DNA from 3 places in the Rhodoferax saidenbachensis genome. Region 2 is predicted to be linked to each of the others. Evidence: predicted binding sites of a transcription regulator. Region 2 holds the regulator's gene; each other region holds the start of a gene.
The links. The regulator sigma-54, encoded in region 2, starts transcription at its own class of promoters, with help from an activator protein. The targets are predictions, from matches to a motif close to TGGCANGNAANCTGCTTT.
Positions count from the first base shown of each region.

Region 1: the regulator sigma-54 is predicted to act here: its motif matches at 2,292-2,309, upstream of RS694_RS19465 (pilin).
Region 3: the regulator sigma-54 is predicted to act here: its motif matches at 3,142-3,159, upstream of RS694_RS14070 (CmpA/NrtA family ABC transporter substrate-binding protein).

Region 1 covers NZ_CP019239.1:4,114,102-4,119,675, forward strand. Annotated here, with positions in the region: gene RS694_RS19450 (O-linked N-acetylglucosamine transferase, SPINDLY family protein) at 1-1,411, opposite strand, end outside; gene RS694_RS19460 (hypothetical protein) at 1,453-1,776, opposite strand; gene RS694_RS19465 (pilin) at 1,826-2,254, opposite strand; gene RS694_RS19470 (GspE/PulE family protein) at 2,426-4,846, opposite strand; gene RS694_RS19475 (3',5'-cyclic-nucleotide phosphodiesterase) at 4,843-5,574, opposite strand, start outside.
Region 2 covers NZ_CP019239.1:451,050-456,623, reverse strand. Annotated here, with positions in the region: gene RS694_RS02220 (THUMP domain-containing class I SAM-dependent RNA methyltransferase) at 1-1,130, opposite strand, end outside; gene rpoN (RNA polymerase factor sigma-54) at 1,127-2,728, opposite strand; gene lptB (LPS export ABC transporter ATP-binding protein) at 2,728-3,522, opposite strand; gene lptA (lipopolysaccharide transport periplasmic protein LptA) at 3,519-4,142, opposite strand; gene RS694_RS02200 (exopolyphosphatase) at 4,290-5,222, opposite strand; gene RS694_RS02195 (thiol:disulfide interchange protein DsbA/DsbL) at 5,331-5,574, opposite strand, start outside.
Region 3 covers NZ_CP019239.1:2,953,158-2,958,731, reverse strand. Annotated here, with positions in the region: gene RS694_RS14080 (ABC transporter ATP-binding protein) at 1-758, opposite strand, end outside; gene ntrB (nitrate ABC transporter permease) at 755-1,699, opposite strand; gene RS694_RS14070 (CmpA/NrtA family ABC transporter substrate-binding protein) at 1,724-2,968, opposite strand; gene RS694_RS14065 (MarR family winged helix-turn-helix transcriptional regulator) at 3,285-3,773, opposite strand; gene RS694_RS14060 (4-hydroxy-tetrahydrodipicolinate reductase) at 3,824-4,585, opposite strand; gene RS694_RS14055 (chloride channel protein) at 4,702-5,574, shown strand, end outside.

The sequences.
Region 1 (5,574 bases), 600 kb from region 2:
CCCAATATGCAGCGCCAAAAGAAGGTTTTTTCAAGTCAATTTGCTCTTCTTTGATTCCCGCTTCAACCAATCTCTTCCGAAACGCGGCGGTAGTTGTTTTATCAATTAGTACTGTGGATTGGATGATCAATCGACTCATCGGTAGTTTTTGTAAAATCAAATACCAACATGCCAGTATTGGTGGTGTTATTTTAGCGACATTGCCATAGCACCCGAACGTCACGAATCCATTTTTGAGCACGGGTGGCTCAGCCAAGTATGGCACTTCTTCCATGGGATCAAAACACCACAATGACTCGGGAAGTATCAGTGGATTCTCGGTGTAATATTGACTTGCCTCCGCAGTCCATATATGCGGGTCTACCATTTTGACGTCAATCGAGCTGTGGCCGGTCGTGGGTGGATAGGCAAGGCCCGTAATTTGGATTTTTGCAAACTTATTCTTCAACAAATGCACTCGATTGGCAGATGTGTGGCCCATCAAATCGACCAAAATATCCAATTCGTGTGAGCGAAGGAGTGTTTCCAGCGCCTCATCACTCAGGCTATGAACGTCGTAAAAATCTTTCGTTATCTCTCGATACGCCTTGGCTTGAACGTCAGCGGAAGGCTTGACGGTATCTTCGCTGTAGATAAATACTTCAAAACGATCTGTGCTGTGGCTTGCGAGAAGTGGCCTCGCAAAGTAACGTACAGAGTGCTCATGAAAGTCTGCGCCCCAATAGCCAATGCGTATCTTTTGGGATTTGGGCTTGGCGACTGGCTGTCCAGTCAAATATATAGATGAGCCTTGGGTTCCTACTCCGGAAACTGAGTTTGTTAGCCTATTAGTTTTTGGCTTAAGTGTTTCGGCCCAGAATTGGTGTTCTTGTGCGAGTAATAAATCATTGCTATCGTTGTAGGCGAGCCTGAACAGGTAGGCATTTGCGTGGCGTAAGCTATCAAAATCACTTAGCCACGCTGTCATTTGAAACTCTTTGGCCCTATATGCATCACCGAGAGCCATACATATTCCCGACAATTCGGAATTAACTGCCTCGGCAAATGAGGTACTGTCTTTGATTATTGCAAGCAATGGCAGCGCCAATTCGCACTGATTACTGATGACCAGAGCTCTAGCCCAATGGTAAATACAGGCATTGTTTGTATCGTCAAGCCTATACGCTATTTCTATATGATGCTTAAACTGAGCTTTATCACCAAGTTGGTCATAACAATTTCCAAGTGCAACATACAAATTGCAATTGTGTGGATCGCGCCTAAGATAATTTTTAATCTCCTTAATGGCAAGATTGAACTCGCCACTTGCCATCAATTTATCAGCACGTTCCAGATTTGCTCCCACAGAGAGCATATATTGGATTAGCCGAAATATCCAATTTTTTATGGCTTGCAAAATATGTTTTAACATTTACTCGGCCTGACTTTATGGCCTATGCGTGGCATTAAACACTATTGAGTCGGCTTCTTCATCAATGATATGACAAGTCCTTCCGTTGCCATTGTTGAAAAATCCTCTGGATAGTTACGACTCTTCAATTCCCACTGAAATGCATTGACAAAAATGCTACGCCTGAAAAATCCCATCGAATTCTCTTGCTGAAATGTCTGTGCTTTTGTATAGGTTTTTTCTAACAATCTAGTTATTTTATTCACCGACAATGCTTTGCGTCTCTTTTGCATTAATTCAGGTGAAACATCTCTAGCAAGTTGCTCGGCCAACTCTGCTGCGAAAACCTTTTCTTTTTTAAATTTTAAAGTTTCTATGATTTTCATTTTAAATAAAAAAACCCCTCTCAGAGGGGTTTTTATTAGATGTTAGATATTAACCGCGGCAGGACGCAGGGAAATATTTATTAACACTTCCGCTGCACTTCCACTCCAAGGTGCCCAAGGAGGAGCTAACTGCAGACATATTATTACTGAACAAAGCCACCACTCCCGTAACACCAAGAGCCGAAGACACGGCTGAAACTGTGAAACTTGCGGCAGCAATATCAGTCACATCTTGATATTTTGCGGTGCCAGCATAGCTACATGCAGAACTAACATTGCTTATATTGCCAATGTCTGCTGCATAAGCGTCAGAAATGCAAATTTTTGCAGACTCTGCTCCGACGAGCAATTCCGATACTTTTGCACGCACGGTATAGTCCTGATAAGCAGGCAATGCGACCGCGGCCAAAATACCGATGATCGCAACCACGATCATCAATTCGATAAGGGTAAAACCCCTTTGCAGAGAACGCTTCATAAGAAACTCCTTGGTTAAAAAGACTGGAGCCTTCTAATCAGCAGGTTCCATGCCATGCATTCTAGCGATGGAATGGGCCTTGTTAAAGACGATTTAGCCCCTAAATGACGAATTTTCAGGTGAGCGATCACAACAACATTAGATGATTGACATTTTTGTCAGCACAAACTGTCACTTGATACACACCGACCGAACCATCTTTAAGTCCGTCAACCCCATCATGATCTTCTCCATGCCGTCCATTTTCAGGGTACGCATACCCCCCTCAACCGCCTGAGCAAACAACTCGGCCACGCGGGCACGCTCCTGGATGAGCTTCTTGACACCATCGTCGGCAACCAGCAGTTCATGCAGACCTACACGGCCCTTGTAACCACTCTTGTTGCATTTGTCGCACCCCACTGCTCTGTAGAGCTTGATTTGGCCATTCTCACCATAGGTCTGAATCCACTTATCTACCATCTTCTTGCTCTCGGCTGCGTAGTCCTCTTTCCAGGCCTTGGAATGACGCAACTCTTCTGCATATTCCGCCGCAAACAGTCGTAGCTCCTCGGCATCCGGCACATAAGACTCTTTGCAATCGCATAGCTTTTTGGCAAGCCGTTGCGCCAGAATACCTAGCAAGGCATCCGCAAAGTTAAATGGGTCCATGCCCATGTCCATCAGCCGGGTGATGGACTCTGGTGCCGAGTTGGTGTGCAAGGTGGAGAACACCAGGTGCCCCGTCAAGGACGCTTCCACACCCATGGACACGGTCTCCTTGTCGCGCGACTCGCCCACCATGATGATGTCCGGGTCTGCACGCAAAAAGGCACGCATGACCAAGGCGAAATCGATGCCCGCTTTCTTGTTGATCTGTACCTGGCGCAGCCCCTTTTGGGTAATTTCCACCGGATCTTCTGCCGTCCAGATTTTGGTATCTGGCGTATTCAGGAATTTCAGGATGGAGTGCAGCGTGGTCGTTTTACCAGAGCCTGTGGGGCCGCACACATAAAACAATCCGTAGGGCTTGCTGACGGTCGCCTCCAGGCGTTCCTTGTTATGGGGCGTCAAACCCAGTTTTTCCAGCGGTATGGGTTCACCCGCCGCCAGAATCCGCATAACCACATCTTCCACCCCGCCCGCGGAGGGAATCGTGGCAACCCGCAGCTCGATATCAAGCGGGCCATATTTCTTGAATTTGATCTTGCCGTCTTGCGGCTTGCGTCGCTCTGAAATATCCAGATCACACATGATCTTCAACCGCGTGACCATGGCCTGCCTGAAATGTGCGGGCACCTCCACATAAGGCACGAGGCTGCCGTCAATGCGGAAGCGGATACCCGTCTTGAACTTGCCGGGCATGGGCTCAATGTGAATATCAGACACCTTCTGGTTGTAGGCGTCAATGATCACCTTGTTGACGAACTTGACCAATTCGTTGTCTGCTGCAGCGGATTCCAATGAGTCTTCATTGGCCCCATCATCCAGAGGCGCACCGTCCATGCCAGCCAGCAACTCGTCTACCGTGGTGCCATCCGCCCCGGCGCCAAACAGCTGCGCCATGGTTTCTACGAACTCTGCCTGGGTCGTAACACGGTAAGAAAATTTCGCAATGCGCGGGAAAACCTGAGGTACGACGCGGGAGCCACGCACTGCTTCCGGGTCCATGCACATGATGACAAGGCCTTCGGGTGACTCCTCCAGTGGGATCCAGCCTTGCTCTACGACAAATTCTCGCTTCAGCACACCCTGCAACATCTCGGAGCGAATGCGCCCCGGATTAAATGCTTCGTAAGGGACCCCAAAAAACTTGGCAAGCGACGGGCCCATTTGTGCGGGCTTGATCTTGTAGTCGCTCATGAGCCTGTGCTCTACCGATTGCCCTTCGTTGCGGGCATCCTGTATGCATTTGTTGAGCTCTTCTTCAGTCAACACCCCATCGGCCACCAAGCCGTCGTACTTGGTAGCGCGCTTGCGTGGGCCATCTTCCGCCTTTTGCATACGCTGGCGGATGGCAGTAGCTAAGGTCTTGCACAACTCCGCAACGCCATCAAGTTCTAACTCTCCAAAAGGCTCATCATTCTTGTTATTGATGACTTGCAGCACGCCATGCAGCGTCTTGCCTTCGAGAATTGGCGCAACCAGCATCTGCTTGGTCCGGTAGCCGGAGCGTTTGTCCACTTCTTTCAGAAAAGTCAAAGAAGGATGGATCTTTTTTAGCGCTTCTTCGTCGTAGACATCCGGCAAATTCAGGGGTTGTTTGCTAAAGGCCGCATACCCGGCAATGCTCTGCGGAGAAATTGGCAGCTTAAGATCGCGACTGCTGTTCAAGCCCGTCTTGATCTTTGAAATGATCGCGGTCTGGTCTTCGTTGGTGGCGTACAGGGTCAAGCGGTCTGCATTCAACAACTTGCAGATGTCCTGGCTCGCCTCCAACATGATTTGCTCGAGGTTCTCGGTGTCATGGATGCGCGCCGTGACGTGATGCAACTGCCGATAGAAAAGTGCCTGAAACGTCATGCCCCGTTTTTGCGAGGGCAGCTTCTGCGATTCATAAAACGCCTGCTCGGACGGAGTCTCCTGACCCACTGGAGGCAGAACTGCGCTCATATATCAAACTCCTGTCCAGCACGCAGCCAGCGAATGTCATGTGTCACATTTGGTCCAAACGGCTGGGTTTGGTCAAACCGCTGTATCTCTGCCATGATCAGCTCGGTCTCTGCAGGCTTGGTGTGCGTGATGTAAATAGGATAGTTCTTTCCCTTGGCAATACAGTCGAGCTCATCTGCCAAAACCATCGGGGAGAGATGCAAGCTACGCTTGGCAAGGTCCTGTTCCCGATTACTAAAGGCTGTCTCGATCACCAGCATAGCAACGTTGAGCTGGTTCACGCGGGCCCACAACGCGGGATTACGCTCTGTATCCCCCGTAAACACCCAGCATCCCTGCCCCGCCGTCACGGCAAATCCGGCCGCTGGCACGGTATGTACCGCCGGCAAAACCTCCACCAATTTGTTTCGCAATTGCAAGGTCTGCCCGATACGGATTTCGTGAAAGCTGATAAAAGGTGCTTGCACCGAAGGGATACAGCTAAAGTCAGGCCAGATAACGTTGTTGAATATATGGGCCTTGAGCGCAGCAATCGTTCCCGCCAGTGCGTGAATGCGCAAAGGCTCCTTGCGTTGTGCCGCCACTGCGTCCACCATCAACGGCAATGCCGCCACATGGTCCAGATGCGAATGCGTTAGCAGCACGTCATCGATGCGGCGCATCTCCTCCAGCGTCAAATCACCGACACCCGTACCCGCATCCACAAGAATCTCTCCATCGATGAGGAA
Region 2 (5,574 bases):
AGTTTCAGGTCGGGCGTGAGCATCCAGGCGGTCCAACCGGCGTAGTTCTTCTTCCAGTGGCTGGCCAACTGGCTGAAGAACTCGCCACCGTCCTCCGTGACTGCTGCTTCGCGCGCGCCAAAACGAGCCTCGTGTGCAACGCCTGCCACGCCACCGACGTCAATACGCTCGCCGTACGGTGGGTTCAATACCATCACGCCGCCACCTTCAATGGGGGGCATACGCTGCAGTGCGTCGCCACCACGGAACTCGACAACATCCGCCACGCCCGCGCGCTCGGCGTTGCGCTGCGCAAAGTCCACCATCCGGTGCGATACATCGCTACCGTAAATCAAAGGTTTCTGACCCGGCTCCGGTTTCACCACGGCGGCGGCAGCTTCGGCTTTGATAGCAGCCCAGACATGCGGCTGAAACGGCACAAACTTCTCGAAGGCAAACCGGCGCAGCGATCCGGGCGCGATGTTGCAGGCGATCTGCGCCGCTTCAATCGCAATCGTGCCGCTGCCGCAGCAAGGGTCGTACAGCGGCAGCAGATCGTCGTCGCCATCGGCCCAACCGCTTGCGGCAATCATCGCGGCAGCCAGGGTTTCCTTCAGCGGCGCATCGCCCTTGTCCTCGCGCCAGCCGCGCTTGAACAACGGTTCGCCCGAGGTGTCGATGTACAGCGAACAACTGTCCGTGGTCAGGTGGGCGTAGATGCGCACATCGGGCCATTGGGTGTTCACATCCGGACGCACGCCGTTGGCCTTGTCACGGAAGCGGTCGCACACGGCGTCCTTGATCTTGAGCGCGGCGAAGTTCAGGCTGGTCAGCGGGCTGTGCTGCGACGTGACTTCGACCTTGATACTTTGCTTGGGTGTGAACCAGATTTCCCACGCCACCTCACTGGCAGCGCGGTACAGGTCTTGTTCGTTGCGGTACTCGGTATAGGAGAGCTGCACCAGCACACGCTGCGCCAGGCGGCTGTGCAGATTGAGCAGCATCGCGTCGCGCCAGGAGCCGCGCGCCAGCACACCACCACGGCGTGTCAGCAGGTCTTCGCCCATCAGGCCGGTGGCGGCGTGCACCTCGGCGGCCAACAGCTCCTCGACACCAGCGGCGCAAGGTAAAAAGAGTTGGAGTTGCATCAGAGTGCCTTACGTAAAGAGGCGGGGGCGATCTTCAGCCCCTCGCGGTATTTGGCCACGGTGCGGCGGGCACATTCAATGCCCTGCTCCTTGAGCATCTCGGAAATCTGGTTGTCACTCAAGGGCTTCTTGGTGCTCTCGGACGCGATGAACTGCTTGATCAGCGCACGCACTGCGGTGCTGGACGCATTGCCACCGGATTCGGTACCCAGGCCGGAACCAAAGAAATACTTGAGTTCAAACGTGCCAAACGGTGTGGCCATGTATTTGGCCGTGGTCACGCGGCTGATGGTGGACTCGTGCAGGCCCAGCTCATCCGCGATCTCGCGCAGCACCAGCGGGCGCATGGCGAGTTCGCCGTGGGTGAAAAAGCTTTTTTGCCGCTCCACAATGGCGGTGCTGACGCGCAGGATGGTGTCAAAACGCTGCTGGATGTTCTTGATAAACCAACGCGCCTCCTGCAAGCGTTGCTGCAAGGCGGCGTGGCTGGCGCTGTCCTTGCCGCCGCGGTGGTTGCGCAGCACATTGGCGTAAATGTCATGCACCTTGAGGCGCGGCATCACGTCGGGGTTCAGCTGCACGCGGAACTTGGGTGTCATGCCGCCGTTGGTTTTGCCGACCTGCATGACCAGCACGTCGGGCACCACGATGTTGCGCTCCACATCCACAAAACGGCGCCCGGGCTTGGGCTCCAGCCGCGCGATCAGCGCAATCGCTTCACGTGTCAGCGCATCGCTGCTGCCGCACAGCTGCACCAGCCGCTTGATGTCGCGCCGCGCCAGCAGGTCCATGGGTTGACCACAGATGCGCAAACTCACCTGCAGCAGCTCGCGGCGTGGAGCGTCCAGAGACGCGTTCGTCAGCAGGGCCTGGAGTTGCAAGCGCAGGCATTCGCCAAGGTTGCGTGCGCCCACGCCCACGGGCTCCAGGCTGTGCAGCAGGCCCAGGGCCACGGTGAAGTGGTGCACCAGGTCTTCGACCTGTTCTTCGTCCTCCGTGCCGGCCAGCCCGCGCGCCAGATCTTCCAGCGGGTCTTCCAGATAACCGTCGTCGTTGAGCGACTCGATCAGGAAACGCAGAGCCGCACTATCGGCCGTACCTAGGCGCAGCGCCAGCGCCTGGCGGTGCAGATGGGCCTGCAGGCTTTCCTGCGTACGTGCCAGCTCGGTGGCGTCCTTGTCTTCACCATCGCCCAGGTTGTTGGTACGGGCCTTGGCGTCCACGCCCCATTCACCATCGTCGTGCGCCGTTTCGGTCGTACCATCGCCTTCCCAGTTCGGCCCGTCGTCAGCCGACAGGGGCGTGGCTTCATCGTCGTTTTTGGTCTCAGACCCGGTGGATGTTGCGTAATCAGCTATTGAATTAGGAGCAAATTCCATCTCCCGATCGCCTTCACTGACCGGCGTGTCGGCCTGACCGAGGCCAAACTCCTCACGTTCCGCGCGCTCTTCCGAAAGTTCGAGAAACGGGTTTTCGTCGAGCATCTGCTCCACTTCCTGGCTCAATTCGAGCGTGGACAACTGCAGCAACCGGATGGATTGCTGGAGTTGAGGAGTGAGCGCCAGGTGTTGCGAGACGCGTAGGGACAGCCCCTGTTTCATCACATTTTGAAGTGTTCGCCCAGATACACGCGACGCACATCGGCGTTGTTCACGATCTCGGAAGGCGTGCCCTGCGCCAGCACGTGGCCATCGCTGATGATGTAGGCGTGGTCGCAGATACCCAGGGTTTCGCGCACGTTGTGGTCGGTGATCAACACACCAATGCCGCGGGCCTTGAGGAAGTTGATGATGCGCTGGATCTCGATCACCGCAATCGGGTCGATACCGGCAAACGGTTCGTCCAGCAGGATAAAGCGCGGCCGCGTGGCCAGCGCGCGGGCAATTTCCACACGGCGGCGCTCGCCGCCGGACAGGGCCAGCGCAGGCGACTCGCGCAGATGCTCCACACGCAGCTCCTGCAGCAATGACGTCAGTCGCGATTCGATCTCTGCGCTTTTCAGCGGCTCGCCCGCATCGTCACGCTGCAGTTCCAGCACGGCACGCACGTTGTCTTCGACATTGAGCTTGCGGAATATCGAAGCCTCTTGCGGCAGGTAACCCAGCCCCAGGCGCGCACGGCGGTGGATGGGCATGTGTTCGATGGAATGGCCATCGATGGTGATGTCACCGGCGCTGGCCCGCAGCAGGCCCACGATCATGTAAAACGAAGTGGTCTTGCCCGCACCATTCGGGCCCAGCAGGCCCACGACCTCACCGGTACGCACCGCCAGCGACACGTCCTTGACGACCTGGCGCTTGCCATATGACTTTTGCAGGTGGCGCGCCTCCAGCCGACCCGTGCCGGTATCGGCGGCTGTATCTATCGCCGCATCTGCATCGGGTGGGGCGCTCACTGGGTCGCTCCGCCCAGCGTGGTGGTGGAGCGCAATACAGGCGCCGGCCCGGCAGGCGCAGGTGATGCCGCAGCGCCACTCTCGGGCTTGGGGGTCAGCATGGCGCGCACACGGCCGCCGGGTGCACCTGCCACGCCTTTGTTGGCGTTGCCATCCACGGTAAACATGTCGGTCAGGTTGTTGTAGACGATGACGCCGCCCGTAATTTCATCTCCCAGCGCGCTGCCGCGAAAACGCCGCAGTTGGGCTTTTTTGGCGAACTTGACGGTGTCCGCCTTACCGTCGTATTCGATGGTTTCGCCTTCGCCTTCAATGAATTCGTCCAGTGCTTCGCGTTTTTGCCTAAAAAAGGCGGGCGTGGCCGTGGAACCGGTGACCAGGCCAAACTGGTAACCATCCGGGTCTTGGCGCACCTCGACCTGGGCCCCGCGGATCACGATGGTGCCTTTGGTCAGAACCACGCGACCGGTAAAGACGCTGACCTGCTTCACATCGTCGTAACGCAGCGCATCGGCCTCGATGTTCATGGGTTTATCACGGTCGGCTTTTTCGGCCAGCGCCGGGCCGGCAGAGCCCGCAAAGGCAGCCACCATCAACAGGGAAAAATAGGGGATTTTCATAAAGGCACGAAACTTGCTCGAAAAACGCTTCGGCCATTGTACCGAGCGCATCGCAGGTTCCAGCCCCAGCAGTGAAATAAGGCACGGCCGCGTTGGGCCGCCCATTTGGGAGGTGGCGCTCCGCCAGAGAGGTGGCGCGAGCCTCGATCAGCCGTCGGCGTTGATTTTGGTGATTAGCTCTTGCAACACGCCGGCCGCGCGGTCGTTGTCCACCTGGCAGGTGCCCGCGTTGTCGTGGCCACCGCCGCCGTAGGTCAGCATCAGGTCACCAATGCGGGTCTTGGAGCTGCGGTTGGTGATGGACTTGCCGGTCGCAAACACGGTGTTCTGTTTCTGCACGCCCCACAACACGTGGATGGAGATATTGGTCTCGGGAAACATCGCGTAAACCATGAAACGGTTCACCGCAAAAATGGTTTCCTCGTTACGCAGGTCCAGCACCAGCAGATTGCCGTGTACGGTGGAACAGCGTTCAATCTGGTCCCGCGCCCGCGCAGTGTGGTCGAAATACAGGTCAACCCGCTCGATCACATCGGGCAGCTGCAGGATCTCGTCAATGGTGTGGTCGTGGCAGTATTGGATGAGGTCCATCATCAACTGGTAGTTGCTGACGCGGAACTCGCGGAAGCGGCCCAAACCGGTGCGTGAATCCATCAGGAAATTGAGCAGCACCCAGTCGGTGGGCTCCAGGATTTCTTCACGGCTGAACTGGGCCGAATCACCCTTATCCACAGCATCCATCATGTCGTGGAAAGACGCAGGGAAAGCCGCAGCACCGCCGTAGTGGTCAAACACCACGCGTGCAGCAGACGCTACGTCGGGGTGGATGATGTGGTTGGGGCGCTCGCCGGTATTGCGCACCGCTTCGGACGCGTGGTGGTCAAACGCCAGATGCACGCCGGGCACATACGGCAGGTTGGTGGTGATGTCGCGGTCGGACACCTCCACCTTGCCATCCTGCATGTCCTTGGGGTGGACGAACTTGATGTCGTCGATCAGTTCCAGCTCATTGAGCAGCACGGCGCACACCAGACCGTCAAAATCACTGCGGGTAACGAGCCTGAATTTCTGGTGTGGCATGGGGCGGTCTCCTGGGCCGGGGTTGCTGGTAAAACCATTCTAGCCCCGCCCCGAGACACTTCGTTACATTTCCCGCGCGAGATGGGCGGAAGTCGTTGTGAATTCTTCTCAGCGCCCTGCACGCACATCCGCCACCAGCGACTCCACGACCAGCAGCGCACGCTCCATGCTGCGGGCAATCGAGCCATCGGTGTAGAAGCGCCCCGCCACGCCCAGGGCGGGAACGCCCTCGACCTTGTAGGCGTTTTGCAACTGGGTGGCGCGGCTGACCTTGCTGACCACGGTGAACGAGTTGAACTGCTCCATGAACTTGGCTTTGTCCACGCCTTGTTTGGCAATCCATTCAGCGATC
Region 3 (5,574 bases), 1.8 Mb from region 2:
AGTGCCACGCGGTTGCGTGGGCGGGGCAGGTCCACGCTGAGCACTTCGCCAATCGTGGCGGCCGGGCCGTTGGTCATCATCACGATCTTGTCGGACAGCAGCACGGCTTCGTCCACATCGTGCGTCACCATCACCACGGTGCTGTGGGTGCGGGCCACGATCTCCAGCAGCTCGTCCTGCAGCTTGGCGCGGGTCAGCGCGTCCAGTGCACCAAAGGGTTCGTCCATCAGCAGCACTTTGGGTTCCATGGCCAGCGCGCGGGCAATGCCGACGCGTTGTTTCATGCCACCGCTGATTTCGCCAGGGCGTTTTTGTGTGGCAGCGGTCAGGCCCACTAGCGCCAGCGCGGCATCGGTGCGGTCCTTGAGCTGGGCTTTGTTTTCTGCAGCGGCACCAGGGTTGCGCGCACCAAAAACACGCTCCACGCCGAGGTAGACGTTTTCAAAACAGGTGAGCCAAGGCAAGAGCGAATGGTTCTGGAACACCACCGCGCGCTCGGGGCCGGGGCCAGCGATCTCGCGGTTGGCGCAGATCAGCGAACCTGCGGTGGGCGTGGTCAGCCCGGCTATCAGGTTCAGCAAGGTGGACTTGCCGCAACCTGAGTGGCCGATCAGTGCGACGAACTCGCCCTTGGCAACCGTGAGGTTGATGTCGCGCAGCGCGGGGAACAGGCCCTTCTTGGTCTTGAAGGTTTGCTCAACGCCCTGGATCTCGATGTACTTGGGGTTGGAGCTGACGGTGGTGGCAGGGATGCTCATGACTTCACCTCTTCAAATGTGAATGCGCTGGCGATCTTGATTAGCGCGTATTCCAGAACCAGTCCGACGATGCCGATCACGAAGATGGCGATGATGATGTTCTTGACGTTCAGGTTGTTCCACTCGTCCCACACCCAGAAGCCAATGCCCACGCCACCGGTCAGCATCTCTGCCGCCACGATCACGAGCCAGGCCGTACCGACTGCCAGGCGCACGCCAGTCAGCATGTAGGGCAGCACCGAGGGGAAGAGGATCTTGGTGACGATCTTCCACTCGGAGAGGTTCAGCACACGCGCGACGTTCATGTAATCCTGCGGCACGCGCTGCACACCGACGGCGGTGTTGATGATCATGGGCCAGATGGAGCAGATGAAGATGGTCCAGATGGCGGCCGGGTTGGCACCCTTGAACACCAGCAAACCAATCGGCAGCCAAGCCAAGGGAGAGACGGGGCGCAGCAGACTGATAAGCGGGTTGAACATGCGGCTCAAAAACTCAAAGCGGCCGATCATGAAACCCGCAGGGATGCCCACCGCGGCGGCCAGGCCAAAGCCCAGCGCCACACGCTCCAGCGAGAACAACACGTTCCAGCCCACGCCTTGGTCATTGGGACCCTTGCGGTAGAACGGATCGCTGAACAACACGACGGCTTGTTTCCAGGTCTCCAGCGGGCCAGGGATGCTGGCAGCCGTACCGACACTCACCAGCGCCCAGATGCCCACCAGCAGGGCCAGGCCCAGCAGCGGCGGCACCACCACCAGGAACAGGCCGCGCCAGTCGTAACCGGGCTTGGTTGCGGGGGCAGGGGTTGCTGTCGTTGCTTGCATTTCAGTGCCTTTTAGGGCTGTAGCCCTTGTGGAATCTGCGTGAGCAGCTTCTTTTTTGATAGCGTTTCCCTCGGCCACCGGGGCCCAGGGGGAGTGGAAAACAGCGCTGACCATGGTGATCTCCCGGTTGGAAGTGGCTTAAGCCTTGACCTTGAAACTGTCGGCGTACTTCTTGGGATCTTTGCCGTCCCAGACCACACCGTCCATGAGCTTGCTGCTGCGCATATCGCTCTTGGGCACCGGTGTTTTGCTGGCGGTAGCGGCCTGTTTGTAGATGTCGATCTGGTTGATCTGTTTGGCCACGGCCAGGTAGTCGGGGTGGTCTTTGAGCAAGCCCCAGCGTTTGTGTTGGGTCAGGAACCACATGCCGTCCGACAGGTAGGGGAAGTTCACCGCTCCGTCGTTGTAGAACTTCATGTAGTTCGGGTCGTCCCAGGTCTTGCCCATGCCGTTTTGGTAACGGCCCAGAATGCGCTGGTTGATGGCGTCCACGCTGGTGTTCACGTAGCTCTTGTCGGCGATGGTTTCGGCCATCTTGTTTTTGTTGGACAGGCTGGCGTCAATCCAGCGGCCGGCTTCCAGAATCGCGGCCGTCACAGCGCGTGCGGTGTTGGGGTATTTCTTGACGAAGTCGCCCGTGGTGCCCAGCACTTTTTCGGGGTGGTCTTTCCAGATGTCCTGGGTGGTGGTTGCCGTCACGCCAATGCCGTCAATGATGGCGCGGTGGTTCCAGGGCTCGCCCACGCAGAAGCCGTCCATATTGCCGACGCGCATGTTGGCCACCATCTGGGGCGGCGGTACGGTGATGACCTTGGAGTCCTTCATCGGGTTGATGCCGTTGGCCGCCAGCCAGTAGTACAGCCACATGGCGTGGGTGCCGGTGGGGAAGGTCTGTGCAAAGGTGTATTCGCGTTTCTCGCTGGCCATCAGTTTGGCCAGGCCCGCGCCGTCTACAGCGCCTTTGTCCGCCAGCTTTTTGGACAACGTGATGGCTTGGCCGTTGTTGTTGAGGGTGGCCAGTACCGCCATGTCTTTCTTGGGGCCACCAATGCCTAAGTGCACGCCGTAGACCAGGCCGTACAACACGTGGGCAAAGTCCAGCTCGCCATTGACCAGCTTGTCGCGCACACCGGCCCAACTGGCTTCTTTGGACGGGATGATGGTGACGCCGTATTTCTTGTCGATGCCCAGTACCGAGGCCATGACCACGCTGGCGCAGTCGGTCAGCGGGATGAAGCCGATCTTGACCTCGGTCTTTTCCGGCGCGTCGGAGCCGGCGGCATACACCGCAGCGCGCAGCGCGGGGTCGATGCCGATGGCACCCACGGCGGCGGTCTGCAAAACCGCACGGCGGCTGAGTTTGGCTTTCAGAAGATCAGTCATGGCACACGCTCCAGAAGTTGCGAAAGGTAAAAACAAAAACAAAAAAGGCGTCCACACAAGGTTCACAGCGCTGTGCGCGATGAACCTGTGGGGACGCCTTTGTCCTGTGTACGCGGTGAGAGCCCGCCGTTGGACCCTCTTTACGTACGACCCTACTGGGTCTCAGCAGGACTTATGCAATGTTTGTGCCAGATGATTCCGGCGTATTTTTGCTATGAAAAAAGTAGCTGCTTGCGCAATCTGTGCAAGGGCTAGAGGCCTATTTGATGCAAAAACTAGAGCGAGCACCGGCGTTGTGCGGTGCACCAATGCGGCGCTATAGATGGGCCAAAGGGATGCTCCCGGCGTCCTCGTCCGCTTCCAACACATGCATCAGCTTTTCCAGATCGCGGTTCAGGCTGGCGAGGGTTGCATCGTCCAGTTGCCTGAGCGCCTCAGGCAGTACGCCTTCAAACGGCCCCGGTATCTTCTTGATCGCCTTCTTTCCCTCTGCTGTCACACGCAGCTCAACGGCGCGTTTGTCTCCATCCGACTTGGACAGGGTGAGCAGGTCCTTTTTGACGAGTATCTTGATCAGGTTGCTGGCCGTCGACTGGTGGATGTCCATTTTGGCGGAGACTTCACCAACACCCATGCCCGGGTTCTGCTGAATCAGGCTCAGCGCCCATACCTGCGCGCCACCCAAACCGGTTTCTTTTTCGACGTGTCGAAAGTGGGTGCGCACCGCATTGAACACGACCCGGAATCGCCTGAGGGCCAGCGCTGCATTGTCGGTTTGGCTCGCAGAGGGCTTGGCGGTTTTCATGGGCGAACGGGGTAGGTCGGTGGGTACGGATCATACGGCGACCGGCTTCTTCAGTGGAGTGATTCCCCGCTCCCCGCCAGGATCTGCTTGCGCAGTCTCTGCATCAGAAGATCATCGAAGGTGTAGAACCCGTGGGGGCAGTTTTGCAGCTCATTCAGTGCAAAGGCAGCGCCTGTGCCAAACGCCTCCCGTTTGATGGAGTTGTGGATGAGGCGCACGGTCTGGTACGGAAACCCGAAGATCACCTCGTGGTGGCCAACGATACCGCCCAAACGCATCGAGGTGATCTTGTCACCGCTGATGTCCAGGCTTTCGGCGATTTTCTTGGCGGTGCCGGACACCTCGGGTTTGTCCCGAAAGTGCTGTTCCAGAATTTCGACGTCGGCAAAGGGTGCAATCTCCCGGAGCAGTCGGGCTGCCATGATCAGGAAATTGATGCCAACGGTCATGTTGGGCGAGCACAGCACCTTGGCCGCATCGCCCAGCGTGCGCACGTAGGCCAACTGGGCATCGTCGTACGCAGAAATGGCCGTGACCAGGGTCAGGGCCCGCCGTCTGACCTCCTCACCATAGACCTGCACGGATTCCGCGCCCGAAAAATCCACCAGTGCGTCCACCGGGTGCTGGTCTAGCCACGGCCCCAAAGTGGCTTCAGACAGTGCCACCACAGGGATGGCGGTGTCCCCCACAGCCACGGGCCCGGGCGCGCCGGTACGGGTCGCGATCCACTGCAGCGTGTACCTGGGGTCTTCATTGAGAACATGGGCTACTGCTGTGCCTGCCTTGCCATACCCGATCAGTCCTATTTTCATGCTTGCCTCCTGGTTACGCGTACCGCGCGCATGCGCAAATACATTTGTGCGAATATAACAAAGTACATTTGTACCAATGTATGATTTGGGCAAGCGATTCTTTTGGCTGCAACACCATGCGACAGCACCCCCACATTTACTCGGCCTTTAAAAATGAGTTGTATGACGCACACCTCTGGCGGGGGCGTGCCCTGTTCATTGCCTTTGCCGCACTGGCGGGCCTGACGGTTGTTGCTTTCACCTGGTTGACCGAACACGCTCTGGCCCTGTTCTTCCGCGTCCAGGCCGGCCACTGGTGGATGCCGCTGCTCTGGACCCCGCTGACAGCGGCGGCCATTGTGTGGGTCACGCGACGTTACTTCCCCGGTGCTGCTGGGTCCGGCATCCCGCAGGTCATGGCCGCGCAAGACGCCGCTGTTACGGAATCAACGCGCGGCCTTTTTGTGTCAATGCGTCTGACCCTGGCCAAAATGGCGCTCACCGCCTGGGGCTTGTTGGGTGGGTTGTCTCTGGGGCGGGAGGGGCCTTCCGTTCAGATAGCGGCGGGCGTGATGCACAGCGCGCGCAAATGGTTGCCCAAGCGCTCCCAGATCAGCGAGCACAGCCTGCTGGTTGCTGGTGGTGCAGCGGGCATCGCTGCTGCATTCAATACGCCACTGGGTGGTGTCATGTTTGCGATTGAGGAGCTGACCCGCAAGCCCGAGCATCGCAACCATGGGCTGACCATCGCCGCCATCGTCCTTGCCGGTTTGATAGGCGTCTCGGCGTATGGCAACGGGAGCTACTTTGGTGTGATCCGGGTGGAGGGCTTTGGCTGGAATGCGTTGCTGCCCGGCCTTCTGGTGTCACTGGCCTGTGGATTGCTCGGCGGATTGTTTTCCCGCCTGCTGGCCGTTTCCCTGGCGGGCAATTCGCTGGACTGGTTCAGTGCACAAAGAAAAATCCGACCTGTGGCATTTGCGGCAGGCTGCGGCCTCGCCATTGCCATC